Regions from separate parts of the Streptomyces litchfieldiae genome, predicted to be linked through region 2. Evidence: predicted binding sites of a transcription regulator. Region 2 holds the regulator's gene; the other holds the start of a gene.
The links. The regulator HspR, encoded in region 2, represses chaperone genes until heat shock. The targets are predictions, from matches to a motif close to TTGAGNNNNNNNNNCTCAA.

Region 1: the regulator HspR is predicted to act here: its motif matches at 2,078-2,096, upstream of lon (endopeptidase La).

What each region holds. Positions count from the first base shown of each region.
Region 1 is NZ_JAVREL010000008.1:141,736-155,997, forward strand. Features, by position in the region: gene lon (endopeptidase La) at 1-2,055, opposite strand, end outside; gene RM590_RS15870 (helix-turn-helix domain-containing protein) at 2,176-3,087, opposite strand; gene RM590_RS15875 (SAM-dependent methyltransferase) at 3,158-3,958, opposite strand; gene RM590_RS15880 (isovaleryl-CoA dehydrogenase) at 4,065-5,714, shown strand; gene RM590_RS15885 (hypothetical protein) at 5,879-6,037, shown strand; gene RM590_RS15890 (GNAT family N-acetyltransferase) at 6,103-6,699, shown strand; gene RM590_RS36020 (putative leader peptide) at 6,792-6,875, shown strand; gene RM590_RS15895 (nitrite/sulfite reductase) at 7,026-8,720, shown strand; gene RM590_RS15900 (hypothetical protein) at 8,717-8,905, shown strand; gene RM590_RS15905 (phosphoadenylyl-sulfate reductase) at 8,925-9,638, shown strand; gene cysC (adenylyl-sulfate kinase) at 9,667-10,212, shown strand; gene cysD (sulfate adenylyltransferase subunit CysD) at 10,281-11,222, shown strand; gene RM590_RS15920 (sulfate adenylyltransferase subunit 1) at 11,222-12,559, shown strand; gene RM590_RS15925 (ABC transporter substrate-binding protein) at 12,728-13,861, shown strand; gene RM590_RS15930 (ABC transporter ATP-binding protein) at 13,894-14,262, shown strand, end outside.
Region 2 is NZ_JAVREL010000012.1:88,085-102,346, forward strand. Features, by position in the region: gene RM590_RS20550 (LCP family protein) at 1-938, shown strand, start outside; gene RM590_RS20555 (NADPH-dependent F420 reductase) at 1,003-1,647, shown strand; gene RM590_RS20560 (peptidoglycan recognition protein family protein) at 1,663-2,412, shown strand; gene RM590_RS20565 (PP2C family protein-serine/threonine phosphatase) at 2,418-3,512, shown strand; gene dnaK (molecular chaperone DnaK) at 3,603-5,459, shown strand; gene grpE (nucleotide exchange factor GrpE) at 5,456-6,130, shown strand; gene dnaJ (molecular chaperone DnaJ) at 6,173-7,360, shown strand; gene RM590_RS20585 (heat shock protein transcriptional repressor HspR) at 7,365-7,823, shown strand; gene RM590_RS20590 (TerD family protein) at 7,900-8,430, shown strand; gene RM590_RS20595 (phosphatase PAP2 family protein) at 8,408-9,058, opposite strand; gene RM590_RS20600 (TetR/AcrR family transcriptional regulator) at 9,058-9,615, opposite strand; gene RM590_RS20605 (N-acetylmuramoyl-L-alanine amidase) at 9,696-11,693, opposite strand; gene RM590_RS20610 (trypsin-like serine peptidase) at 11,948-12,742, shown strand; gene clpB (ATP-dependent chaperone ClpB) at 12,865-14,262, shown strand, end outside.

The DNA.
Region 1 (14,262 bases), on a different contig from region 2:
CGGGACGTGCAGGTGGATGCCGCGCTCCTTCAGGTCGCCGACCGGCAGCTCCAGCTCGGCGCCCCGGGACCGCAGGTAGGACAGGGCGATCTGGCCCGACTCCTTCATCACGTCGCCGAGCTGACCGGTGAGGGTCAGGCCGGCGCCGCCGGTCTCCGGGTCGGCCAGGGACGCCTCGATGTAGAGGACGTCGCCGCCGGTGCCGGTGACCGCGAGGCCGGTGGCCACGCCGGGCACCGCCGTGCGCCGTTCGGCGGGCTCCTGCGCCGCCTCCGGGGTGTGGTGCGGGCGCCCGATGAGGTCCCGCAGTCCGGCCTCGGCGACGGTGAACGGCAGGCTGAGCTCGTTCAGCTCGGCGCGGGCCGCCACCTTCCGCAGCAACTGGGCGATGGTCCGCTCCAGGCTCCGCACCCCGGCCTCGCGGGTGTACTCGCCGGCCAGCTTGCGCAGCACGCCGTCCTCGACGACGACCTCGTCGCCGGCCAGGCCGGTGCGCTCGAGCTGCCGGGGAACGAGGTGGTCCCGGGCGATGATGACCTTCTCGTCCTCGGTGTAGCCGTCGAGCCGCACGAGCTCCATCCGGTCCAGCAGCGGCTGGGGGATGGCCTCCAGCACGTTGGCCGTGGCCAGGAACACCACGTCGGACAGGTCGAGTTCGACCTCCAGGTAGTGGTCGCGGAACGTGTGGTTCTGCGCGGGGTCGAGGACCTCCAGCAGCGCGGCGGCGGGGTCGCCCCGGTAGTCGCTGCCGACCTTGTCGATCTCGTCCAGCAGCACGACCGGGTTCATCGAGCCGGCCTCCTTGATGGCCCGCACGACGCGGCCGGGCAGCGCGCCGACGTAGGTGCGCCGGTGGCCGCGGATCTCGGCCTCGTCGCGGACGCCGCCGAGCGCCACCCGGACGAACTTGCGGCCCATGGCCCGGGCGACCGACTCGCCGAGGCTCGTCTTTCCGACGCCGGGCGGGCCGACCAGGGCCAGCACGGCGCCGCCGCGCCGGCCGCCGATGACGCCGAGGCCGCGGTCGCCGCGCCGCTTGCGCACGGCCAGGTACTCGGTGATCCGCTCCTTGACGTCCGCGAGCCCGGCGTGGTCGGCGTCGAGCACGGCCTTGGCGCCGGCGATGTCGTAGGCGTCCTCGGTGCGGGTGTTCCAGGGCAGCTCCAGCACGGTGTCGAGCCAGGTGCGGATCCAGCTCCCCTCGGGGCTCGCGTCGGAGGACCGCTCCAGCTTGTCGACCTCCTTGAGCGCGGCCTCGCGCACCTTCTCCGGCAGGTCGGCGGCCTCCACCCGGGCGCGGTAGTCCTCGCCCTCGTCGGCGGCGTCGCCGTTCAGCTCGGCGAGCTCCTTGCGGACGGCGTCCAACTGGCGGCGCAGCAGGAACTCGCGCTGCTGCTTGTCGACGCCCTCCTGGACGTCCTTGGCGATGGACTCGGCCACGTCCTGCTCGGCCAGGTGGCCGCCGAGCAGCGCGATGGCGAGCTTCAGGCGCTCGACGGGGTCGGTGGCCTCCAGCAGCGTGACCCGCTGCTCGGTCTTGAGGAACGGCAGGTAGCCGGCGTTGTCCGCGAGCAGGCCCACGTCCTCGATCTGCTCCACGCGGTCCACGATCTGCCAGGCGCCGCGCTTGCGGAGCCAGGTCGTGGTCAGTGCCTTGTACTCCTTGACCAGCTCGGCGACGGCGCCGGGCAGCGGGGTGGGCACGGTCTCCTCGATGCGCGTGCTCTCGACCCACAGCGCGGCACCGGGGCCGGTGGTCCCGGATCCGATCCGGACCCGGCGCAGTCCGCGCACCAGGGCTCCCGGATCACCGTCGGCGAGCCGCCCGACCTGCTCGACGCGGCCCTCGACGCCGATCCCGGCGTAGGTGCCGTCGATACGCGGAACGAGCAGCAGCCGGGGCTTCTCCCCCCGGCCGGCCGCGGCCTGCGCGGCCTCCACGGCGGCCCGCACGTCGGAGTCGGAGAGCTCCAGCGGCACCACCATCCCTGGCAGCACCACTTCGTCATCGAGCGGCAGCACGGGCAGGGTGAGTACATCGAACGACGAAGTCATGACCTCTCCCTCGGCAGGCAAATTGAGCTTCGTCGGCTCAATGCCGGGAGGGGGTGGAGATGTTCCCCGGCCTCCGCGCTGTTCGCTCACAGCGATACGCGGCGGCGCATGCCCGCCCGCTCAGGTGTCGCGGCGCACCCGGTACAGGAAGTCGCGGGTCGCGCTCGGCGGGTGGGCCTCCACCACGAGGCGGTTCATCATGTGCCGGTACTGCTCGATCTCGGCCGGCTTGTCGGGGTAGACGCCGCCCGTGAGCTGCTCCAGATAGACCACGTCGGGCAGCTCCCCGCCGGGCGGACGCAGCACCGTGACCGGGCCCGCGATCGCCGCGTGGCCGCCCACCGCGAACGGGACCACCTGGATCGTCACGTGCGGCAGCTCGGAGACGTCCAGCAGGTGGTCGAGCTGCCGCCGCATCAGCCCCGCGTCGCCCATCGAGCGGCGCAGGGCCGCCTCGTCGATCACCACCCACAGGTGCGGCGGGCGCTCCCGGTGCAGGATCCGCTGCCGGCCCATCCGCAGCTCGACGCGGCGCTCGATCCGGTCCTCGGTGTCCTCGGGGCCCAGCAGGACCACGGCCCGGGCGTACTCCTCGGTCTGGAGGAGGCCGGGGACGAACTGGAGTTCGTAGCCGCGGATGACCACGGCGGTCTGCTCCAGGCCCAGGTACACGTTGAGCCAGGTCGGCACGACGTCGTAGTAGAGGTGCCACCAGCCCGGCGTGTTCGACTGGAGCGCCAGCGCCAGCATGGTGGCGATCTCGGCCTCGTCGGTGACGCCGTACAACGTCAGCAGGTCCCGCACGTCGCGGGCCTTGAAGCCGGTCCGGCCCATCTCCAGCCGGCTGATCTTGGAGTGCGAGGCGCGGATCCGCTCCCCCGCGTCCGCGCCCGTGATGCCCCTGGCCTCGCGGAGCTGGCGCAGCCGGGCGCCGAGGACCATGCGGGGCACGGTGGGCCCGGTCTGCCGGTAGTCAATGGTACGAGCGGCACTGCGCTCGCTGACGGCTTCCCCATGGTTCAGCACGCCCATGACCGCTCCCATCGCAGTAACCGCGAACGCCCAACTGTACTAAGGTTCCCCGCTCGTTCGGTTAGGGCGGTCACAACTTTCGTCCGACGCCGCAGACGATGTGCACCTCCTCCGGCTCCCCCCAGGGAGTCGCCTCCGGGCGCCAGTGCGAGCAGGCGACCACCCCGGGCTCCACCAGCTCCAGGCCGGTGAACAGCTCGGCGACCTGGGCCTTGGTGCGCTGGGTAAGCTTCGGGGTGCCGTGCTGGTTCCAGTGCTCGACCGCCTCGTCCGTGCCGGGACCGACGGAGGTGTGGGACAGCACCAGGTGGCTGCCGGACGGTACGGCGTCCAGCAGCCGCTTGACAATGGAGTGGGCCTCGCCGTCGTCGGCGACGTAGTTGACGACGCCCAGCAGCATGATGGCGACCGGCCGGCCGAAGTCCAGGGTCCGGGCCGCGGCGTCCAGGATCAGGTCCGGGTCCTCCAGATCCGCGTGGAGGTAGTCCGTGGCGCCCTCCGGGGTGCTGGTCAGCAGGGCGCGGGCGTGGGCGAGGACCAGCGGGTCGTTGTCCACGTAGACGACGCGGGAGTCCGGGGCCACCCGCTGGGCCACCTCATGGGTGTTGTCCACGGTGGGCAGGCCCGTTCCGATGTCCAGGAACTGGCGTATCCCCGCCTCTTCCGCCACGTAGCGGACGGCGCGGCCGAGGAACGCGCGGTCGGCGCGGGCGTAGGTGATCATGCCGGGGGCGATCCGCAGGATCTCGTCGCCGGTCTCGCGGTCGATCGCGTAGTGGTCCTTGCCGCCCAGCCAGTAGTTCCAGATGCGGGCCGAGTGCGGCACGGAAGTGTCCAGTGCCAGCGCCTCGTTGGTGGTGGGATCGGTCACGGCGTCCTCCTCCGGCGGCGGTCGGAGCGCCTCAGCGTAGCGGGCCCGGAACGGGCCGCACCCGGCAGGTGGTGACGGGGAGCGTCCGCCGCCCTACGGTAGCGGCATGACGTCCAGCACCCACTCGGTGACCAATCAGGTTCCGCCCCTGGTGGAGCACGACGTGTTCGGCGGCGACGCGGCGCTCGCCGAGGCGTTCGCGCGGCACATCGCGCCGGAGGTGGCCGAGGAGGCCACCGCCGAGCTGACCGCGCTGGGCCGGGCGGCGGGTTCGGCCGAGGCCCAGGAGTGGGGGACGCTGGCCAACGCCAACCCGCCGGTGCTGCGCACCCACGACCGGTACGGGCACCGCGTCGACGAGGTGGACTTCCACCCGGCGTGGCACCACCTGCTTCGCAGGGCCGTCTCGGCGGGGCTGACCGACGCCTGGTCCCGGCCCGGCGGGCATCTGCGGCGCGCGGCCGGTTTCCTGGTGTGGTCGCAGGTCGAGGCCGGGCACGGGTGCCCGGTGTCCATGACGCACTCGGCGGTGCCGGCGCTGCGCGCCGAGCCGGAGCTGGCGCGCGTCTGGGAGCCGCTGCTGACCTCGCGCCGCTACGACCCGGGCCTGCGGCCGGCGGCCGGCAAGGCGGGCGTGCTGGCCGGGATGGGGATGACCGAGAAGCAGGGCGGCTCGGACGTGCGGGCCAACACGACGCGCGCGGAGCCCCTTTCCGAGCCGGGGGCGTACGCGCTGACCGGGCACAAGTGGTTCTGCTCGGCGCCGATGTCCGACGCCTTCCTGGTGCTGGCCCAGGCGCCGGGCGGGCTGACGTGCTTCCTGCTGCCCCGGGTGCTGCCGGACGGCGAGCGGAACGCGTTCCGGATCCAGCGGCTGAAGGACAAGCTGGGGAACCGCTCCAACGCCTCGGCCGAGGTGGAGTTCGACGGCACCACGCTGGCGTGGCGGGTCGGCGAGGAGGGGCGCGGGGTGCCCACGATCATCGAGATGGTCGGCGCGACGCGGCTGGACTGCGTGGCCGGCTCGGCGGCGATCATGCGGCAGGCGGTGGCGCAGGCGGTCCATCACGCGGCGCACCGGGAGGCGTTCGGCGGGAAACTGATCGACAAGCCGCTGATGCGGAACGTGCTGGCCGACCTGGCGCTGGAGTCCGAGGCCGCCACCGCGCTGACGCTGCGGCTGGCCGCGGCGAGCGACGCCGCGGCGGCCGGCAGCGCCCAGGAGCGGCATCTGCTGCGGCTGGCGGTGCCCGCCGCGAAGTACTGGGTCACCAAGCGCTGCACGCCGGTGGCCGCCGAGGCGCTGGAGTGCCTGGGGGGCAACGGCTATGTCGAGGAGTCGGGCATGCCGCGGCTGCTGCGCGAGTCGCCGCTCAACTCCATCTGGGAGGGCTCGGGCAACATCCAGGCGCTGGACGTGCTGCGCGCGCTGCAACGGGAGCCGGGCGCGCTGAACGCGTTCCTCGCGGAGGTCGGGCGGGCGGCCGGGGCGGACGCCCGGCTGGACGCCGCGATCAAGGAGCTGCTGACCCAGATGTCCGACCTGGACGGGATCGAGAGCCGGGCCCGGCGTCTGGTGGAACGACTGGCGCTGGTGCTCCAGGGCGCGCTGCTGGTGCGGTACGCGCCGCCGGCGGTGGCCGACGCGTTCTGCGCCTCGCGGCTGGGCGGCGACTGGGGCGGCGCGTTCGGCACGCTGCCGGGCGGCGACCTGGAGAGCGTCGTCGAGCGGGCCCGCCCGGTTAACGGCATGTAACGCGGAGAGGTTTGGGCCCCGCCCACCAGGTAAGACCCACTGCATGACACCCGTCGGAGAAGTCCTCCTCGACGGCGAGTCATGAGCACCTCGGCGTCCGCTCCGCCGGCCGTGGCCGTCCTGGCCGGCCGCGCGGGCGGGCACGACGACAAGGGTGGTGCGTCATGGAAGGCATGTGGACCGGGTCCGGGATCGAGGCCCAGCTCGCGGAGGCGCTGGGCGCCAGGGGACGCGAGCCGTACGACGACGGGCGGGGCACCGAGCGCCAGCGCGTGCTGATGCTGGACTACCGCGAGTTGGTGGAACGCCTGCTGGGCGGCTGACCTCCGTGCCCCACCGGTCCCGGGGGCCGGTGGGGCCACGGGTGTCGATGTGATGAAATGCCCGGATGAACGACGCCCCCACGTTCCGGGTGACCACCTGGTCACTGGAGCAGACATCCCCCGGTGACCTCACCGCCCCCGCCGCCCGCGCGGATGCCGGGGCGCCCGGCGTCCGGACGCTCCGGGCGGAGGTGCCCAGCCCCGAGTTCAGCCGCTTCTTGTATACGGCGGTGGGCGGCGACGTGCACTGGACGGACCGGCTCGGCTGGCCCCACGAGCAGTGGCGGGCCTTCCTGGAGCGGCCAGGCGTGGAGACGTGGGTGACCTACGACCGCGGCACGCCCGCGGGCTTCATCGAACTGGAGGCGCAGGCCGCGGGCGCCGTGCTGATCAGCTACTTCGGGCTGCTGCCCGCGGCGCGCGGCCGGGGGCTCGGCGGCGCGCTGCTGACGTTCGGCACGGCCCGCGCCTGGGATCTCGCCACGCGCTGGCCGGACCGGGAGGCGACCCGCCGGGTCTGGGTCAAAACCTGCAGCAAGGACGGCCCGCACGCCCTGGACAACTACCGGCGGCGCGGCTTCCGGGTGTTCGACACCTCGGTCACCGACGAGCCAGCGGCGCCCGCTCCCGGCCCCTGGCCAGGCGCCTGCGACCGAATGTGACCGAGCTCTCACTCGTCTCGCATATTGGGACCACAATGTCCACATGCTGGATCTCAGTGGACGCGGACGTCACCGCGTGCCACGCTTCCGTCATGTCACAAGCTGGAACCATCCTGGTGAGTCGGCGCCACGTCGACCTCGGTCGAATGTCCAGCGCCATCTGTCCGGCCCGCTGAGAGCCGCCGCAGCGCGAGCCGGTCCCCGACACTTTCCCGAAACCCGCGGGTGTCCACCCGCACCGACCGTTCACTCTGCCCTGACGCCCGCAGCGCCGCGGGTGCCCCCGGGCAGAGCCGCCCTGCTGCCCGCAGAAGGATCGCGTGACGATGTCCGACCCCGGCAAGAAGCCCGTCGCCCCGACCCGCCGCAAGGCCGGCCGCCACCGCGGCGAAGGCCAGTGGGCCGCCGGGCACTTCACCCCGCTCAACGGCAACGAGCAGGTCAAGAAGGACGACGACGGTCTCAATGTACGGACACGCATTGAGACGATTTACGCGCACCGCGGTTTCGACTCGATCGACGGGCAGGACCTGCGCGGCCGGATGCGCTGGTGGGGGCTCTACACCCAGCGCCGCCCCGGCATCGACGGCGGCAAGACGGCGATCCTGGAGCCGGAGGAGCTGGACGACGAGTACTTCATGCTCCGGGTCCGCATCGACGGCGGCCGGCTGACCACCGCGCAACTGCGCGTGATCGGTGAGATCTCGCAGGAGTTCGCCCGCGGCACCGCCGACATCACCGACCGGCAGAACGTCCAGTACCACTGGATCCGCATCGAGGACATGCCGGAGATCTGGCGCCGCCTGGAGGCCGTGGGCCTGTCCACCACCGAGGCGTGCGGCGACACCCCGCGCGTGATCCTCGGCTCGCCCGTGGCGGGCATCGCGGAGGACGAGATCATCGACGGCACCCCGGCGATCGAGGAGATCCACCGCCGGGTCGTGGGCAACAAGGCGTACTCGAACCTGCCGCGCAAGTTCAAGACGGCGGTCTCCGGCTCGCCGCTGCTCGACGTGGCGCACGAGATCAACGACGTCGCGTTCGTCGGCGTCAACCACCCCGAGCACGGCCCCGGCTTCGACGTGTGGGTGGGCGGCGGGCTGTCGACCAACCCGAAGATCGGCGTGCGGCTGGGCGTCTGGGTGCCGCTGGAGGAGGTCGCCGACGTCCACGAGGGCATCGTCGGCATCTTCCGCGACTACGGCTACCGGCGGCTGCGCACCCGGGCCCGCATCAAGTTCCTGGTGGCGGACTGGGGCGCGGAGAAGTTCCGCCAAGTGCTGGAGGACGAGTACCTGCTGCGCAAGCTCGCCGACGGCCCGGCGCCCGAGCAGCCCCCGCACCACTGGCGCGACCACGTGGGCGTCCACCGCCAGCGGGACGGCCGTTACTACGTCGGCTTCGCCCCGCGCGTCGGGCGGGTGGACGGCACCACCCTGACCAAGATCGCGGACCTCGCCGAGGCGCACGGCTCGGGGCGGGTGCGCACCACGGTGCAGCAGAAGATGCTCATCCTCGACGTGCCCGAGGAGCGGGTGGCGGCGCTCACCGAGGGCCTGGCGGCGCTCGACCTCACGACCGCACCCTCGGCGTTCCGGCGCGGCACGATGGCCTGCACCGGCATCGAGTTCTGCAAGCTGGCCATCGTGGAGACCAAGGGCCGCGGCGCCTGGCTGATCGACGAGATGGAGCGCCGCCTGCCGGACTTCGACGAGCCGATCACGATCAACATCAACGGCTGCCCCAACTCCTGCGCCCGCATCCAGGTCGCGGACATCGGTCTCAAGGGCCAGCTCGTCACGGACGACGAGGGCAACCAGGTGGAGGGCTTCCAGGTCCACCTCGGCGGCGCCCTCGGCCTGGAGCCGGCCTTCGGCCGCAAGGTCCGCGGCCTGAAGGTCACCGCCGCCCAACTCGCCGACTACGTCGAGCGCGTGCTGCGCGCCTTCCAGGAACAACGCGAGCCCGGCGAGCGCTTCGCCCAGTGGGCCGCGCGTGCGGACGAGGGATCCCTGTCGTGAGCGAGAGGGCCGCCCCGTTCTACTGCCCGTACTGCGGCGACGAGGACCTGCGCCCCAGCGAGGCGGGGCACGGCGCCTGGGAGTGCGCGTCCTGCAACCGCGCCTTCCGGCTGTCGTTCCTCGGCCTGCTGGCCAGGGGCCTCGCGCGGCCCGCCGCCGACGACGGCGGCGCAGAAGCACGCTGACGCAACGGGAAGAGGCATCATGACCGCGATCACCACCGAGCCGACCAGGGCCGAGGAGCTGCGCGCGCTCGCCGAGCGGGCGGGCCGCGAGCTGGAGGACGCCCCGGCCCCGGACATCATGCGCTGGGCCGCCGACACCTTCGGCCCGCGGCTGTGCGTCACCTCGTCCATGGCCGACGCCGTCGTGGCGCACCTGGCGGCCACCGCGCGGCCGGGCATCGACGTGCTGTTCCTGGACACGGGCTACCACTTCCCCGAGACCATCGGCACCCGGGACGCGGTCGCCGCCGTGATGGACGTCAACGTCATCACCCTCACACCGCGGCTGACCGTCGCCGAGCAGGACGCCCAGTACGGGCCGCGGTTGCACGACCGGGACCCCGATCTGTGCTGCGCCATGCGGAAGGTTGAGGTGCTTGAGGCCGGTTTGGGGGCATACGATGCTTGGGCCACGGGACTTCGCCGCGACGAGTCGCCCACCCGCGCCAACACGCCGGTCGTCGGCTGGGACGCCAGGCGCGGCAAGGTGAAGATCGCTCCGATAGCCAGGTGGACGGAGGACGATGTGGCGGCCTACGCGGCCGAGCACGGGGTGCTCATGAATCCGCTCCTCCAGGACGGCTACGCCTCCATAGGCTGCGCGCCCTGCACGCGCCGCATAGCGGACGGCGAGGACGCGCGGGCCGGCCGGTGGGCCGGTCTGGGCAAGACCGAGTGCGGGCTGCACGGCTGACATGACGCCGACGACGAGGACACACGAGATGACCGGGACAGGGCAGGGCGCCACCATCTGGCTCACCGGCCTGCCCAGCGCGGGCAAGACCACCATCGCCCGGGCGCTGGCGTACCGACTGGCCGGCGAGGGCCACCGCGTCGAGGTGCTCGATGGCGACGAGATCCGCGAATTCCTCTCGGCCGGCCTGGGCTTCACGCGCGAGGACCGTCACACCAACGTGCAGCGCATCGGGTTCGTCGCCCAACTCCTCGCCTCGCACGGCGTGAAGACGCTGGTGCCGGTGATCGCCCCCTACGCGGACAGCCGCGAGGCGGTGCGCAAGCGCCACCAGGCGGCGGGCACCGGCTATGTCGAGGTGCATGTGGCCACGCCCGTCGAGGTCTGCTCGGTGCGGGACGTGAAGGGGCTGTACGCCAAGCAGGCCGCGGGCGAACTCTCCGGCCTGACCGGGGTGGACGACCCGTACGAGGAGCCGGCCGATCCCGACCTGCGGATCGCCGCCCACGAGCAGTCCGTCGAGGAGTCCGCCGCCGCGCTCTACGCGCTGCTGCGGGACCGGGGGCTGCTGTGAGCGGCGGACGCCCGGCCCCCGGCGGCACACCGGCCACCGGGGAAACCAGCGAGCGAGAGGAAGACAGCATGACCGTGACGGTCCGACGACCCGGACACACCGTCGGCGGCGCGCCGTTCGCCCTGCCGCACCTGGACGTGCTGGAGTCCGAGGCGGTGCACATCTTCCGCGAGGTGGCGGGCGAGTTCGAGCGGCCGGTGATCCTGTTCTCCGGCGGCAAGGACTCGATCGTCATGCTGCACCTGGCGCTCAAGGCGTTCGCGCCCGCGCCGCTGCCGTTCGCCCTGCTGCACGTGGACACCGGGCACAACTTCCCCGAGGTCATCGCCTATCGCGACCGCGTCGTCGCCCAGCACGGGCTGCGGCTGCACGTCGCCTCCGTCCAGGAGTTCATCGACCGCGGCGAGCTGCGCGAGCGGCCGGACGGCACCCGCAACCCGCTGCAGACCGTGCCGCTGCTGAGCGCCATCGAGACCCAGCGCTTCGACGCGGTGTTCGGCGGCGGCCGGCGCGACGAGGAGAAGGCCCGAGCCAAGGAGCGGGTGTTCTCGCTGCGCGACGAGTTCGGCGGCTGGGACCCGCGCCGCCAGCGCCCGGAGCTGTGGCAGCTCTACAACGGGCGGCACGCGCCCGGCGAGCACGTCCGCGTCTTCCCGCTGTCCAACTGGACCGAGCTGGACGTCTGGCAGTACATCGGCCGGGAGAAGATCGACATCCCGGAAATCTACTTCGCCCACGAGCGCGAGGTGTTCGCCCGCGACGGCATGTGGCTGGCGCCCGGCGAGTGGGGCGGTCCCAAGGACGGCGAGCGGACGGACCGGCGCCTGGTGCGTTACCGCACGGTGGGCGACATGTCCTGCACGGGCGCGGTCGATTCGGACGCGGCGACGGTCGAGCAGATCATCGCCGAGATCGCGGCCTCCCGGCTGACCGAGCGGGGCGCGACGCGGGCCGACGACAAGCTGTCCGAGGCCGCCATGGAGGACCGCAAGCGCGAGGGGTACTTCTGATGACCGCACCCGCGTCCGGCATCGAGCCGCTGACCACCACCGCGCTGCTGCGCTTCGCGACGGCCGGCTCGGTGGACGACGGCAAGTCCACCCTGGTCGGGCGGCTGCTGCACGACTCCAAGTCGGTGCTCGCCGATCAGTTGGAGGCCGTCGAGGCCGCCTCCCGCAACCGCGGCCAGGAGGCCGTCGACCTCGCGCTGCTGACCGACGGCCTGCGCGCGGAGCGCGAGCAGGGCATCACCATCGACGTGGCCTACCGCTACTTCGCCACGCCCCGCCGCCGGTTCATCCTGGCCGACACCCCCGGCCACGTGCAGTACACGCGGAACATGGTCACCGGCGCCTCCACCGCCGAGCTGGCCATCATCCTCGTGGACGCGCGCGCCGGGGTCGTCGAGCAGACCCGCCGCCACGCGGCCGTCGCCGCGCTGCTGCGGGTGCCCCATGTGGTGCTCGCCGTCAACAAGATGGATCTCGTCGACTATGCCGAACCGGTGTTCGCGCGGATCGCCGGGGAGTTCACCGCGTACGCGGCCTCCCTGGGCGTGCCCGAGGTCACCGCGATCCCGATCTCGGCCCTGGTCGGCGACAATGTGGTGACGGCGTCGGCCGCCATGGACTGGTACGGCGGCCCTACGGTGCTGGAGCACCTGGAGACCGTCCCGGTGACGCACGACCCGGCCGAGGACCCGGCGCGGTTCCCGGTGCAGTACGTCATCCGCCCGCAGACCGCCGAGCACCCGGACTTCCGCGGCTACGCGGGGAAGATCGCCTCCGGCGTGCTGCGCGTCGGCGAGCGGGTCGTCGTCCAGCCCTCGGGGCGGACCAGCACCATCGAGAAGATCGACGCGCTGGGCCAGTCCGTCGAGCTGGCCTTCGCGCCGCAGTCCGTGACGCTCACGCTCGCCGACGACCTGGACATCTCGCGCGGCGATCTCATCGCCCCGGCCGGCGGCGCGGCCGTCGCCACCCGGGACATCACCGCGACGGTCTGCCACCTGCACGACCGCCCGCTGACCCCGGGCGCCCGGGTGCTGCTCAAGCACGCGACGCGCACCGTCAAGGCGATCGTCAAGGAGATCCCCTCCCGGCTCACCCTGGCCGACCTGTCCCAGCACGCCGAGCCCGGCGAGCTGGTGGCCAACGACATCGGCCGCGTGGTGATCCGCACGTCCGAGCCGCTGGCGATGGACGACTACGCGGTCTCCCGCACCACCGGCTCGTTCCTGCTGATCGACCCCGCGGACGGCTCGACGCTGACGGCCGGCATGGCGGGCGACGCCTTCGCCGCCGCTGCCGCGGCCGGCGACGACGAGGCAGGCGCATGGGACTTCTGACCGGGGCGGCGGACGCCTTCGGGACGTTCGCCAAGGAGGGCGGGCGCGTCGGGAGCGGCGCGCTCGGCAGCGGCGAGGGCGGCATGGGGCGATGTGCGGGCCGCTGACGCCCGCCATGTCCGTTTGCCCACCGCTCGCACGCCGCTCCCCGGAAGGAACCGAGAACCCATGACCGCGATCCGTCTCCCGTCCCCCAGACGAGCCCGCCGCCTGCTGGCCGGCGCGGCGGCCCTGCCGCTCCTCGTCGGCACCCTGGCCGCCTGCGGCTACGGCTCCGAGGCCGAGGACGACACCCCGGCCCCGTCCGGCTCCGGGGACGCCCCCGCCCTGTCCACGGATCAGGTGAACATCGGCTACTTCGCCAACATCACCCACGCCACCGCCGTGGTCGGCCTCCAGGACGACGGCCTGATACGGCAGGCGCTCGGCGGCACCGAGGCCGTTCCGCAGATCTTCAACGCCGGCCCGTCCGCGATCGAGGCGCTGAACGCGGGCGACCTGGACGTGGCGTTCCTCGGCCCGAACCCGGCGATCAACGGCTGGGCCCAGTCGGGCGGCGAGAGCCTCCGCATCGTCTCGGGCGCGGCCTCCGGCGGCGCGGCGCTCGTGGTCAACCCGGACGCGGTGTCCAGCCTGGACGAGCTGGAGGGCGCGCGCATCGCCTCCCCCCAGCTCGGCAACACGCAGGACGTCGCGCTGCTCAACTACCTCGCCGGCCAGGGCTACGAGGTGAACCCGCAGGACGGCACGGGCGATGTCGAGGTGTTCCGCATCCCCAACGCGGAGATCCCGGCCACGTTCGACAACGGCGACATCGACGGGGCGTGGGTCCCGGAGCCCACCGCCGCGAACCTCGTCAGCCGCGGCGCCGAGACGCTGCTCGACGAGGGCGAGCTGTGGGAGAACGGCCAGTACGTCGTCACCCACGTGATCGCCTCGCAGGACTTCCTGGCCGAGCACGAGGACGTCGTCGAGGCCATCGTGCGCGGCGTCGTGCGCACCAACGCCTGGATCAACGAGCACCCGGACGAGGCGAAGAGCCAGTTCAACAGCGCGCTGGCCCAGTTGCCGGGCGGCAGCGAGCTGCCCCCGGAGGTGCTGGACCCGGCGTTCGACCACGTCGAGTTCCTCAACGACCCGCTGGCCCAGACCCTCAAGACCGGCGCGGAGAACGCGATCAACGCCGGCCTGCTGGAGGAGACCGACCTCACGGGCATCTACGACCTTTCCATCCTCAACCGGGTACTGGCGGAGGAAGGGCTTCCGGAGATCACTGAGGACGCCGGCCTCGGCGTCGAGTGACGGCCCCCCACACCACCCAGGAGGTGACACCGATGGCCCTCGCCCTCGACAAGGACAAGAAGGATAAGAAGGACAAGCCGGAGAGTGCCGATCAGGCCGGACCCGAGTACGCCGTCCGCCTCGACCACGTGTCGAAGTCCTTCGGCCGGCCCGGCCGCCAGCAGCTCGTGCTGGACGACATCAGTCTCGATGTCGCCCCCGGGGAGTTCGTCACCCTGCTCGGTGCCTCGGGCTGCGGCAAGTCGACGCTGCTGAACCTGACCGCCGGGCTGGACGCGGCGTCCGCCGGCACCATCTCGGTCCCCGGCGGGCGCCCCGCCCTGATGTTCCAGGACCACGCGCTCTTCCCATGGCTGACCGCCGGCCGGAACATCGAGCTGGCGCTGCGGCTGCGCGGCCTG
Region 2 (14,262 bases):
CCTTCGGGGTGCTCCTGGCCCTCACCGCGGGCACCGCGCTGTGGGCGTACCAGCGGCTGGACGGGAACATCCGCACCGACCACGCCGCCGCCCGGGCGCTGGAGCGGAACGCGGCCGGCCGGCCGGCGGAGGCCGGGGGCGAGGCGAGGAACATCCTGGTGATCGGCCACGACCTCGGCTCGGGCACGGGCAACGCCCGCTCCGACACGGTGCTGCTGCTGCACCTGTCCGGGGACGGTCGGCGGGCCGAGGCGGTGAACGTGCCGCGCGACATCGTCGTGGACATCCCGGCCTGCGAGACGGCGGAGGGCGAGCGGAGCCCGGCGCGGCGGGCCCAGTTCAACTGGGCGTTCCAGTACGGCGGCGCGGCCTGCACGATCCGCACGTTGGAGCGGCTGACGGACCTGCGGGTGGACGAGCACCTGGTGCTCGGCTTCGAGGGCTTCGCCGAGGTGGTGGACGCCGTCGGCGGGGTGGAGGTGGAGCTGGCCGAGGCCGAGCACGACCCGAACGTCGGGTACGACCTGGCGGCGGGCCGGCACCTGCTCGACGGCGAGCAGGCGCTGGCCTTTGTCCGGGCCCGGGTCCATGTGGGCGACGGCAGCGACCTGAACAGGCTCGCGCGCCAGCAGAAGTTCCTGGGCCTGGTGTACGACCGGATCACCGACCGGGGCACGCTCGGCAACCCCGCCAAGCTCTACCCCGTGCTGCGGGCCGTGACCTCCGCGATCACCGCCAGCCCCGGGCTGGACTCGCTGACCGAGCTGAAGGACCTGGCCGACGCCCTCAAGGCGGTACCGGACGACGGGCTGACGTTCCACACGGTGCCCACGGTCCCCCACCCCGGCGAGCCGGACCGGCTCGCGCTGGACTCCCCGGCCGCCGGCCGGTTCTTCGCCGCGCTGCGCGAGGACCGGGCGCTGCCCCGGCCGGCCTGAGCGACCGTTCTCGGCCGTTTTCGACCGAGATGCGGCGTAACGGGGGCCGTGCTGGCATGGAGAAATGATTGTGACGATCGTGGGCGCGGGCGCCATGGCCCGGGGCATAGCGACCATCGCGCTGGCCGGCGGGCACACCGTCCGGCTGATCGACCGGACCCCCGAGAAGGCCGCCGCGCTGGCCGACGAGCTGCGGCAGGCCGCGCCTGACGGCGATGTCGGGCAGTCCGACGCCATCGCCGTCGAGGACGCCGACCTGGTGGTCCTGGCCCTCCCCTATCCCAAGGGCCGCGACGTGGTCGCCGAGTACGGCACGGCGCTCACCGGCTCGGTCGTCGTGGACATCTGCAACCCCGTGGACTTCACCACCTTCGACTCGCTGGCCGTGCCGCCCGGCACCTCGGCCGCCGAGCAGATCGCCGCCGACGCGGCCCCCGGGGCGCCGGTGGTCAAGGCGTTCAACACGACGTTCGCGACGGCGCTGCTGGCCGGGCAGGTGGCCGGCAAGCCGCTGGACGTGTTCATCGCGGGCGACGACGAGGCCGGCAAGAACGCCGTCGCCGAGCTGGCCACGGGCGGCGGGCTGCGCCCGCTGGACGTCGGCCCGCTGCGCCGGGCCCGCGAGCTGGAGGGCTTCCAGTTCCTCCATATGGCGGTCCAGGAGCGCCTGAACCTCAACTGGTCGAGCGCCATCAAGATCCTGCCCTGACCCGGGGAGGCCGACGTGTGGTCACGCCGAATAGCCGTGTGGGCCGCGGTCCTGCCGCTGGCCGTCGTGGTGACGTGGGACGCCCCGCCGCTGACCGCCGAGCCGGAGGCGCCGCGCCCCGCGCGCCGGCCGCTGCCCGCCGTCGAGCAGGCCGCCCCCCGGCCCACCGTCGTCTCCCGCGCCGTCTGGGGCGCCGACGAGGAGCTGCGCCGGGACGACGTCACCTACACCGGCGCGGCCCGGGCGGTCTTCATCCACCACACCAACCACCCCGACGACTACGACTGCGCCGACGCCCCGGAGATGCTGCGCGCGATGCACGCGGACCACGTGACCCGGATGGGCTGGGACGACCTGGGCTACAACTTCGTCGTCGACAAGTGCGGCACGATCTACGAGGGCCGGGCCGGCGGCCTGGACCGTTATGTGCTGGGGGCGCACACCACCGGCTTCAACATGGACAGCGTCGGCATCGCGGCGCTCGGCGACTTCGCCGACGCGGGCGGGGTGCCCGAGGCGCTGGTGACCGCGATCGCCGAGATCGCCGCCTGGAAGCTGCGGCCGGGCACCGATCCGCGCGGCGAGGTGCGCCTGGTCTCCACGAACGACGACAGCCGGGTGCCGGAGGGCGACCCGGCCGAGCTGGCGGTGATCTCCGGCCACCGCGACATCGTGCAGACGCACTGCCCCGGTGACGCGCTCTACGCCGAGCTGCCCCGCATTCGCGACGAGGCCGCCCGGGTGCGCATCGCGGCGGGCACCTGAGGCCCATGCCGCCGCCCGCAGCCCCCGGTCTGATGCCCCGCTGGCTGCGGGCGTTGCCGGTGGTGCTGCTGATCGTGACGGGGGTGGTGGAGTGGGTGGTGCCCGGGTGGGTGCAGCTCGCGTTCCTGTTCGCCGCGCTGCCGCCGCTGACCGGGCTGATCTACGGGCCGCGCATGACGGCGCTGCTGGGCGTGGCGGCGCTGCTGCTGCTGGTGCTGCCCGCGACCCGGCCGCCGCACGTGGACGACGCCGACCTGGGCGCGGTGGGCGCCATCTCGGTCGGCGGGGTGCTGGTCTCCTGGATCCGGAGCCGCTACCTCCGCGATCTCGTGGTGGTGCGGAACGTGGCGGAGGCCGTGCAGCGGGCCGTGCTGCCGCCGTTGCCGGAACGGGTCGGTGACGTCCGGTGCGCCGGCCTCTACCGGGCGGCGCAGGTCGGGGCGCTGGTCGGCGGCGACCTGTACGACCTGCGGGCCAGCCCGTTCGGGGTGCGGGCGCTGGTGGCGGACGTGCAGGGGCACGGCCTGGCGGCGGTGGCCACGGTGGCGGCGCTGCTGGGCGCGTTCCGGGAGGCGGTGCTGGACGAGGCGGATCTCGGCGCGGTGGCCGCCCGGCTGGACCGGCGGCTGGTCGTGGACGCGGCGAACAACGCGGACGAGCAGCCGTCGGAGCTGTTCGCCACGGCGCTGCTGCTGGAGTTCCCGCCCGGCTCCCGGCAGGTGCGGCTGGTGAACTGCGGGCATCCGCCGCCGCTGCTGGTGCGCGGCGGCGAGGCGCGGGAGCTGTCGGCCGATGCGGCGCCGCCGCTGGGCCTCGGGGCGGGGCAGCCCTCGCCGGCGGCGGCGCGGGCGGTGTCGCTGCGGGCGGGGGACGTGCTGCTCGGCTACACGGACGGGGTGACCGAGGCGCGGGACGCGTCGGGGGAGTTTTATCCGCTGCCGGAACGGCTCGCCGGCCGGCTGGGCCACGAGTGGCCACCGGGGCAGGTGCCGCCTCTGGGGCTGGTGGAGTTCGTGTGGCGGGATGTGACCGAGTACGCCGGTGCGATCACCGATGACGTCGCCCTGCTGGCCTTGAGCCTCGACAGGCCACAAACTTGAGCCGACAAGGCTCAGGACATTTGACCGAGGGACGGGCCTGCGGCACTCTTGAGTCAGTCGCACTCAAGCTAGTAGCTGGAGGATACCGAAATGGCACGTGCGGTCGGCATCGACCTGGGCACGACGAACTCCGTCGTCAGTGTTCTCGAAGGCGGTGAGCCCACCGTCATCACCAACGCCGAGGGCGCCAGGACCACGCCGTCCGTCGTCGCTTTCGCGAAGAACGGCGAGGTGCTGGTCGGCGAGGTGGCCAAGCGCCAGGCGGTCACCAACGTGGACCGGACGATCCGTTCCGTCAAGCGCCACATGGGCACGGACTGGAAGATCGGCCTGGACGGCAAGGACTTCAACCCGCAGCAGATCAGCGCGTTCATCCTGCAGAAGCTGAAGCGGGACGCCGAGGCGTACCTGGGCGAGAAGGTCACCGACGCGGTGATCACCGTCCCGGCGTACTTCAACGACCACGAGCGGCAGGCCACCAAGGAGGCCGGCGAGATCGCCGGTCTGAACGTGCTCCGCATCGTCAATGAGCCGACGGCCGCCGCCCTCGCCTATGGCCTGGAGAAGGACGACCAGACCATCCTGGTCTTCGACCTCGGCGGTGGCACCTTCGACGTCTCGCTGCTGGAGATCGGCGACGGCGTGGTCGAGGTGAAGGCCACCAACGGTGACAACCACCTCGGTGGTGACGACTGGGACCAGCGCGTCGTGGATCACCTGGTCCGCCAGTTCGCGAACGCGCACGGCGTCGACCTGTCCAAGGACAAGATGGCCCTCCAGCGGCTGCGCGAGTCCGCGGAGAAGGCCAAGATCGAGCTGTCCTCGTCCACCGAGACCACGATCAACCTGCCCTACATCACGGCGTCCGCCGAGGGCCCGCTGCACATGGACGAGAAGCTCACCCGGGCGCAGTTCCAGCAGCTCACCGCGGACCTGCTGGAGCGCTGCAAGACCCCGTTCCACAACGTGATCAAGGACGCCGGGATCCACCTGTCCGAGATCGACCACGTGGTGCTGGTCGGCGGTTCCACCCGTATGCCGGCGGTCGCCGAGCTGGTGCGCGAGCTGACCGGCGGCAAGGACGCCAACAAGGGCGTGAACCCGGACGAGGTCGTCGCCATCGGCGCCAGCCTCCAGGCCGGTGTGCTCAAGGGCGAGGTCAAGGACGTCCTGCTGCTGGACGTCACCCCGCTGTCCCTCGGCATCGAGACCAAGGGCGGCATCATGACCAAGCTGATCGAGCGCAACACCACGATCCCGACCAAGCGTTCCGAGATCTTCACCACGGCCGAGGACAACCAGCCGTCCGTGCAGATCCAGGTCTACCAGGGCGAGCGCGAGATCGCGGCGTACAACAAGAAGCTCGGGATGTTCGAGCTGACCGGCCTGCCCCCGGCGCCGCGCGGCGTCCCGCAGATCGAGGTCACGTTCGACATCGACGCGAACGGCATCATGCACGTCTCCGCCAAGGACCTCGGTACCGGCAAGGAGCAGCGGATGACCGTCACCGGCGGCTCCGCGCTGCCGAAGGACGACATCGAGCGGATGATGCGCGACGCCGAGCAGTATGCGGACGAGGACGCCCGCCGCCGCGAGGCCGCCGAGACGCGCAACCAGGCCGAGCAGCTCGTCTACACCACGGAGAACTTCCTCAAGGAGAACTCCGAGAAGGTGCCCGGCGACGTCAAGACCGAGGTCGAGGCGGCCGTCGCGGAGCTCAAGGAGCAGCTCAAGGGCGAGGACACCGCGGCCATCCGCGAGGCGTCCGAGAAGGTCGCGGCCACCAGCCAGAAGCTGGGCCAGGCCATGTACGCCGACGCCCAGGCGGCGCAGGCCGCGGGCGGCCAGTCGGCCGGCGGCACCGAGTCGGCCGCGCCCGGCGCCGACGAGGACGTCGTGGAAGCCGAGATCGTGGACGACGACAAGCCGAAGGGTGGTGCGGCGTGACCCAGGACCCGCAGGGCTTCGACAAGGAGTCCGAGGTCCCCGACGCCGAGGCGGCGAAGTCCGAGGTGCCCGCCGAGACACCGGCCTCCGACGAACGCGCGGAGGCCGGCCCGGGCGGTGACGGGTCGCCGGAGGCGGCGGCGCAGGACCTCCAGGAGGTGGCCCTGACCGCGCAGTTGGACCAGGCGCGCTCCGCGCTGAACGAGCGCACCCAGGATCTCCAGCGGCTCCAGGCCGAGTTCCAGAACTACCGCCGCAGGGTGGAGCGCGACCGCGTCGCCGTGAAGGAGATGGCCGTGGCCAACCTCCTGACCGAGCTGCTGCCGGTGCTCGACGACATCGGCCGCGCCCGGGACCACGGCGAACTGGTCGGCGGCTTCAAGCAGGTGGCGGAGTCGCTGGAGGTCGTCGCGGCGAAGATGGGGCTGATGCAGTTCGGCAAGGAGGGCGAGCCCTTCGACCCGACCGTGCACGAGGCCCTGATGCACAGCTATTCGCCGGACGTCACGGAGACGACGTGCGTGCAGATCCTTCAGCCGGGGTACCGCATCGGCGAGCGCACCATCCGCCCGGCCCGGGTGGGTGTCGCCGAGCCCCAGCCCGGCAAGCCGGCCGAACAGGAGGAGAGTGCGCCCGAGAAGGACGACGGCGGTGGCCCGGACGAGGGCTGACGCCGCGGTGAGAGCGCCGACGTGGAAGGAGGGACGCCGGGGATGAGTACCAAGGACTTCATCGAGAAGGACTTCTACAAGGTTCTCGGCGTCCCGAAGGACGCCACCGAGGCCGAGATCAAGAAGGCGTACCGGAAGCTCGCCCGGGAGAACCACCCCGACGCGAACAAGGGCGACGCCAAGTCCGAGGAGCGCTTCAAGGACGTCTCCGAGGCGTACGACGTGCTCGGCGACCCCAAGCGGCGCAAGGAGTACGACGAGGCGCGCGCCCTCTTCGGCAACGGCGGCTTCCGCCCGGGGCCGGGCGCCGGCGGTCAGTTCAACTTCGACTTCGGCGACCTGTTCGGCGGCGGGCCCCAGCCGGGCGGCGGCCCGGCGGGGCCCGGGGCCGGCGGCTTCGGCGGCGGCCTCGGGGACGTCTTCGGCGGGCTGTTCAACCGCGGCGGCGCGGGGACGCGCACCCAGCCGCGGCGCGGCCAGGACATCGAGTCCGAGGTGACGCTCAGCTTCACCGAGGCGGTGGCCGGCGCGACCGTGCCGCTGCGGATGTCCTCCAGCGCGGCGTGCAAGACCTGTTCGGGCACCGGCGACAAGAACGGCACCCCGCGGGTGTGCCCGACCTGTGTCGGCACCGGGCAGGTCAGCCGCGGCGGCGGGGGCGGCTTCTCGCTCACCGACCCGTGCGTGGACTGCCGCGGCCGGGGCCTGATCGCGCAGGACCCGTGCCCGGTGTGCCGGGGCAGCGGGCGGGCGACCAGCTCGCGGACCATGCAGGTGCGGATCCCGGCCGGCGTGGACGACGGGCAGCGCATCCGGCTGCGCGGCAAGGGCGCGCCCGGCGAGCGCGGCGGCCCGAACGGGGACCTGTACGTGGTCGTCCACGTGGACGAGCACCCGGTCTTCGGCAGGCGCGGGGACAACTTGACGGTCACCGTGCCGGTGACCTTCCCGGAAGCCGCGCTCGGTGGTGAGATCAAGGTGCCGACGCTCGGTGGTCCCCCGGTGACGCTCAAGCTGCCGCCGGGCACCCCCGGCGGACGCACGATGCGCGCGCGCGGCAAGGGCGCGGTGCGCAAGGACGGCACCCGGGGCGATCTGCTGGTCACCATCGAAGTGGCCGTGCCGCGCGACCTGGGGGAGAAGGCACGCAAGGCCCTGGAGGAGTACCGCGCCGCCGCGGAGGGTGAGGACCCTCGGGCAGGCCTGTTCGAGGCCGCGAAGGGAGAGTAACGAGATGAACGGCCGGAACGGACAGAACAGCAACCCCTACGAACTGACCGACGAAACTCCGGTGTACGTCATCTCCGTCGCGGCTCAGCTCTCCGGGCTGCATCCGCAGACACTGCGGCAGTACGACCGGCTGGGTCTGGTCTGCCCGGACCGGACCCCCGGTCGTGGCCGCCGCTACTCGGCGCGCGACATCCAGTTGCTGCGCGAGGTGCAGCGGCTGTCCCAGGACGAGGGGATCAACCTCGCCGGGATCAAGCGGATCATCGAGCTTCAGACCCATGTCGCCGCGCTCCAGGCGAAGGTGGTCGAGCTCCAGCAGGCGGTGGAGGGCGCCGCCGTCGCCATGCGGCAGCGCGAGGCCCAGGTCCACGCGTCCTACCGCCGCGACCTGGTGCCCTATCAGGACGTGCGCCAGTCCGCCGCGATCGTGGTCTGGCGCCCGGACGGCAACGGCGGCCGCTGACCGTCTCCCCGGGCCGGGCGCCGGTCTGGCACCATGGTCAACCGGGTTCAGCGTCACGGCCGTTGGAGGGGAAGCGATGAGTGGTCCCAGCAAGGGGCTCGGCAAGGTCGAGGTGCAGGTCAGGTGGGACCCCAGCCCCTCGGGCCGGCCCGCCACGGATCTGGACATCATCGCGGGGACCTATCGCGCCGACGACCCGTTCGGCGACCCCGTCTACCTCGTGCACTTCGACAGCCGCTCGCCGGACGGCACCATCACGCTGAGCCGGGACAGCCGAACGGGTCAGGGCTTCGGCTATGACGAGGTCATGACCCTGGAGTTCGACCGGCTGGCCGAGGTCTACGGCCGGGTGGTCGTCGGGGTGGCCATCCAGCAGAGCGGCGGGCGGAAGACGTTCGCGGACGTGGCGGGCGCCAAGGTCCGCGTCGCCGAGGGCTACACCGAGCTGGCGACCGACGAGTTCGCCGGGGTGGCCGGTTCCACGGCGGCGACGGTCGCCCAGTTCATCCGGAACGACTCCGGCGCCTGGTCGTTCGCCCCGGCCGTGCGCGGATACGACGCCGGCCCGGAGGAGTTCGCCCGGATCATGGGCGCGGGGCCGGCCTGACCTGCCGCCTGTTCAGCGCGCGGCCCAGCGGGGGCAGCGCCAGACAGGTCAGCATGGTGGCCAGCAGCCAGCCGGCCAGCACGTCCGTGGGCCAGTGCACGCCCAGATAGACCCGGCTCGCGCCGACCGCGACCGCCCAGGCGGCGGGCACCGCGATGGCCAGCGCGCGGGTCGCGACGCGGTGGCAGTACGGCAGCAGCGCGGCGGCCAGCCCGATCGCGGCCAGCGCGGACGTGGTGGCGTGGCCCGAGGGCATGGCCGGGTTGTTGACGTGGGCGTGCCAGTGCTCCTCGGGCGGCCGGGGCCGGTCCACCGCGTTGACCAGGAGGTAGCGGAGGAACTGGGCGGTGGCCAGGGCGCCCACGCCGGCCACCGCGCCCAGCAGCCACGCCCGGGGCACGGTCAGCACGCCCGCCGTGATGGCCAGCAGATACGGCACCACGCGGTTGCCGGTGTCGGTGATGAACCGGAACACGTCGATCCCGCCCGCCGTGCGGTTCTCCAGCGTCCAGTCGTGCAGCGCGCGGTCGATGCCGAACGGCACCCCGTCCCGCAGCGTCACCACCGTGATCAGCGCGGCGAGCAGCACGGCGGCGGCCGAGGCGGCGAGCAGGCGGTGGGGCGGCATCAGGCCACCGCCCCGTTGAGGAAGAACGCGGTCGTCGCGGCGCTGGCCCGTTCCACGCCGAGCGCGCCCGGCGCCGCCAGCGGCATCGCCGACTCGATCAGCCCGCCGTAGAACGCGAGCAGCACCTCGGGCGACAGATCGGCGCGCAACGTGCCGTCCGCCGCGCCGCGCGCCAGCAACGCGAGCAGCGGCGCGCCCAGTTGTGCCTGGATTTCGTCGGCGTCGGCGGGCTTGGGCCCGGTGCGCAGGAACGCCGCGTACCGGCAGCCGGTGCCCAGGAAGGCCCGGGTCAGCCGCGCGATGCCCTCGGCCACCGGGACCGTTTCCAGCCCGGCCTCCTCGATCCGGTCGGTCAGCTCGTCCAGGGCCCTGCGGCCCAGGGCGGCGAGCAGCGCCTCGCGGGTCGGGAAGTAGCGGTACAGCGTGGCGCGGCCGACGCCGGCGGCGCTCGCGATGTCGGCCATGGAGGCCGCGTCGCCGCGCTCGGCCAGGACGACGGCGGCGGCGGCCAGGACGGAGGTCGCGATGTGGTCCCTGAGGACCGGCTTCCGGCTCATCGGCGGAAGTGTAGTGGCGCGGGTGCGGGCGGCGCCCGGAGCCGAACGGGCGCCGCCCGCGGTCGCGTTGCCGCGCGGGATCAGCTTCCGGAGCGGCGCACCTCCACGTCAGCGGCCCGGACATAGGCGATGCGGTGGCCGAGCTGGATCTGGTAGTACACCTCGCCGCGCACGACCTGATGGTTCGCCGGGTCGAAGGTGACGGCCCGGTAGTACTCGCTCTCCGTCCGCTGCCCCACCACGTACTCCTGGTCGGCGGGGATCTGGTACGCCAGCGGCACCACCGGCTGCGCGGGCACGTCCGCCGGGTAGGCGGCGGCCTCGGGATAGGCCCGGCCGTAGACCGGGATGGTGGCCGCGCCGTCCTTGCCGGTGACCACCCAGCCGCGGGCGTTCACCGCGGTCGGGGCGTCGGCCGGGTTGTGGAACCACGCCTGCTGGCCGAGGTACCAGATCGCGGTCCAGTCGCCCTCCCGGCCGGCCACCGCGAATTGCTGCCCGGCCGTGGCGCGGGCGCCCACGTCGTTGACGCCGGTGGAGGACCGGCCGTCGCCCGGGTGCGTGGCGATGTCGGAGACCAGCGGCGCGTTGGCGTCCGGCGCGGTGTGCAGCCGGACGGCGGCGGAGCCGTGCGGGGCGCAGGGGTTGCCGCTGCCGCCGCAGTCGGTGAACACCGGCGCGTGGCTGTCGTAGTCCGGCGCGATGGTGACGATGCCGCCGCCCGGGCCCGCGGTCGGGCGGAACGGGGCGCCCAGCAGCTCGAAGTAGTGCGACCAGTCCCAGTACGGGCCGGGGTCGGTGTGCATCCCGGCGACGCTCGCGTTCACCGGGCCCTGGACGTTGTCGTGGCCGATGATGTGGTGGCGGTCCAGCGGGATGTCGTACTGCCGGGACAGATACCGCACCAGCCGGGCCGAGGTGCGGTACATCGCCTCCGTGTACCAGGCGTCGGGGCTGGTCAGGAAGCCCTCGTGCTCCAGGCCGATGGAGTTGGCGTTGACGTACCAGTTGCCGGCGTGCCAGCCCACGTCCTCGTTCGACAGGTGCTGCGCGATGTGGCCGTCCGAGGAGCGCAGGCTGTAGTGCCAGGAGACATACGTGGGGTCCGTGACCAGGTCGAGGGTGGTCTGCCAGGTCGCCTCGGTGTCGTGGATGACGATGTAGTCGATGGCCTGCGAGGCGGGGCGGTCGGCCAGGTCGTGGTTGCCGTAGTCGCCGTCGCCCAGCTCCTCGTAGGGCGCCGGGATCCACTCGCAGGAGACCGACCGGGGGCACTCGACCTCGGGGTCCCGGGGCGCGGCGGGCAGCCCGAGGCCGTCGGCGGCCGCGGTGACCGGGGTGACCGCGAGCGGTTCGAGGACGACGCGCCGGCCCTCGGCGGTGACGCGGGAGGTGCCCTCGTTGATCACGGCGTAGACCTCGTCCGCGAAGACCTCCGCGGCCTCCCGCGTCTCCGCGCCCGCGTAGGCGGCGACCGCGCCGTACCAGTCGGCCGGGTCGTCGCTGGCGGGCAGGCCCAACTCGCGCTGGGCGGCGGCCAGTAGCGCCGCGCCACCGCGCACGTTCGCCGCCTCGCTGGTCCGCAGCTCGCCGGCGGGCAGGCCCGTCAGCTCCGCCGCCTCGGGCAGCGTGCGCAACGCGGCGGGCAGCGCGGAGGCGGACGCCGGCTCCGGCTCGGCCGGGTCCAGCGGGCGGGACTCGTCGCCGCGCGGGTCCTCGCCGCCGTGCCCGTGGTGTTCGCCCGCCTCGGCGAGCGCGGTCTCCGCGTCGGTCAGGTGCATCGGACCGTAGCCGCCGGACACGCTGGCCGCGCCGCGGTGGCCGTCCCACCGGGACTGGAGGTAGGAGACGCCGAGCAGCACGCTCTCCGGCACGTCGTACTCCTCGGCCGCGTCGGCGAACGCCTCTTGCAGCGCGGTGGCGTCGGAGTCGGCGCCCGCGGGCGGGCTCCCGGACAGCAGGGGCAGGGCAACGGCCGCGGCGGCGGTGGCGACGGCCGCGCGGCGGGCGCGTCTCGGCCGCTGGGGACTGGATTCTCGCAAGGCGGGCCTCCCGGAGGGCTGGGCTGGGTGCGCCATGAGCATGAGCATGCTGGTGGTCGGCGGTGACGCCGTCAATGCGCCCGGGATACACCGAAGTTGCACCTCCGTGGCGGTCCCCCGGGCTTTCGGCGCGCCGCGTCCGCCGCCTGCGGCGCGGCACTGGTCTCAACCGGTGGTGGAAGGGCGGATTTTGCCGATTCTTTGCCGCGAAAGATCAATGATCCGGCGGCACCCACCCGTTCGGCGCAGAGTAGCTGGACATGAGCGCGCTGTGATCACAGGGTGTCCCTATGAATCTCCCGCGTGCGCGGATACCCGCCGCCGCCCTCGCCGTCGCCGTCGTCCTGCTCGCCCTCGGCGCCCCGCCGGCCGTCGCCGCCGACCCCTGGGCGGCCGGTCCGGTGAGCACCGTGGGCAAGCTGATCTGGGACGCGGGCGACGGCCGGCTCGGACTGTGCTCGGGGGCCGTGGTGGACGCCCCCAACGGCAGCGTGATCGCCACCGCCGCGCACTGCGTCCGCACGGGCGCCAGCCCCGAGCCGCCGGCCGAGGTCTGGTTCGTGCCCGCCTACGACCACGGCCGCGACAGCTACCGGGCCGACGGCTGGCCGGTCACCGCGTTCCACACCCCCGCCGGGTGGGACGTCTCCCAGGAGACGTCCGCGATCCTGCCGCACGACTACGCGTTCCTCACCGTCGGCGAGAAGGACGGCCGGACGGTCCAGGAGGTCCACGGCGCCAACCGGCTGGTCTTCGAGCCGGTCGGCGAGGGCGACGACGTCGCCGTCCTGGGCTATCCGGCCGCCGCGCCGTACGACGGGGAGTCGTTGCACTACTGTGCGGGCCGGACGGATGTGCTGTTCGAGGGCGAGGCCCAGGCGCCGAACCTCGGCGGGCTGCTCCTGAAGGACTGCGACCTCACCGCCGGATCCAGCGGCGGCCCCTGGCTCACCCACTACGACGAGGCCACCGAGTCCGGCACGGTGGTCGCGGTGATGTCGGTGGGCAGCGGCGAGGGGGATGTGGTGGGGCGCCCGTTCCCGGAGGAGGCGAGAGAGCTCTTCACGGCCGCTGGCGGAAGCTGAAAGGGTGCGACAAGGCCCGGCGCAGAGGCGCTCCGGATCCCGCTTGAGTGAAATAGACTCAACTTATCGCACGTTGCGTCTAGCAGACTCACGTTTGGATTTCACGGAGGGGCACCGCAGAAGTGAACGCCGAGCTGACCAACAGGAGCCGGGACGCGATCAGCGCGGCCAACGACCGCGCCCTCACCGGGGGCCACCCGGACATCACCCCGGCACATCTGCTGCTCGCCCTGCTCACCGGCCAGGACAACGAGAACATCCAGGACCTCCTCGCGGCCGTCCAGGCCGACCAGGCCGCGCTGCGCTCCGGCGCCGAGCGGCTGCTCGCCGGGCTGCCCCGCGTGCAGGGCGCGTCCGTCGCCAAGCCCCAGCCCAACCGCGAGCTGCTGGCCGTCATCGCCGACGCCGCGCAGCGCGCCAAGGAGCTGGGCGACTCCTATGTCTCCACCGAGCACCTGCTGATCGGCCTCGCCGCCAAGGGCGGGCAGACAGCGGAGCTGCTCACCGCGCAGAACGCGGCCGACCGCAAGCTGCTCGACGCGTTCGAGGCCGGCCGCGGCGGGCAGCGCGTCACCACCGCCGACCCCGAGGGCACCTACAAGGCCCTGGAGAAGTTCGGCACGGACTTCACCGCCGCCGCCCGCGAGGGCCGGCTCGACCCGGTCATCGGCCGGGACCACGAGATCCGCCGCGTCGTGCAGGTCCTCTCCCGCCGCACCAAGAACAACCCGGTCCTCATCGGCGAGCCCGGGGTCGGCAAGACCGCCGTCGTGGAGGGCTTGGCCCAGCGCATCGTCAAGGGCGACGTGCCCGAGTCCCTGAAGAACAAGCGGCTGGTCTCGCTTGACCTCGGCGCCATGGTCGCGGGCGCCAAGTACCGCGGCGAGTTCGAGGAGCGGCTGAAGGCCGTCCTCTCCGAGATCAAGGACAGCGCCGGCCGCATCATCACGTTCATCGACGAGCTGCACACCGTCGTCGGCGCGGGCGCCGGCGGCGACTCCGCCATGGACGCGGGGAACATGCTCAAGCCCATGCTGGCCCGCGGCGAGCTGCGCATGGTCGGCGCGACCACCCTGGACGAGTACCGCGAGCGGATCGAGAAGGACGCCGCGCTGGAGCGCCGTTTCCAGCAGGTGCTGGTCGCCGAGCCCACCGTCGAGGACAGCATCGCCATCCTGCGCGGTCTGAAGGGCCGCTACGAGGCGCACCACAAGGTGGTGATCGCCGACGGCGCGCTGGTGGCCGCCGCGACGCTGTCCGACCGTTACATCACCTCCCGCTTCCTGCCGGACAAGGCCATCGACCTGGTGGACGAGGCCGCCTCCCGGCTGCGGATGGAGATCGACTCCTCGCCGGTGGAGATCGACGAGCTCCAGCGCTCGGTGGACCGGCTGCGGATGGAGGAGCTGGCCCTGGCGAACGAGTCCGACGCCTCGTCCCGCGAGCGGCTGGCCCGGCTGCGCCGCGAGCTGGCCGACCGCGAGGAGGAGCTGCGCGGCCTGACCGCCCGCTGGGAGAAG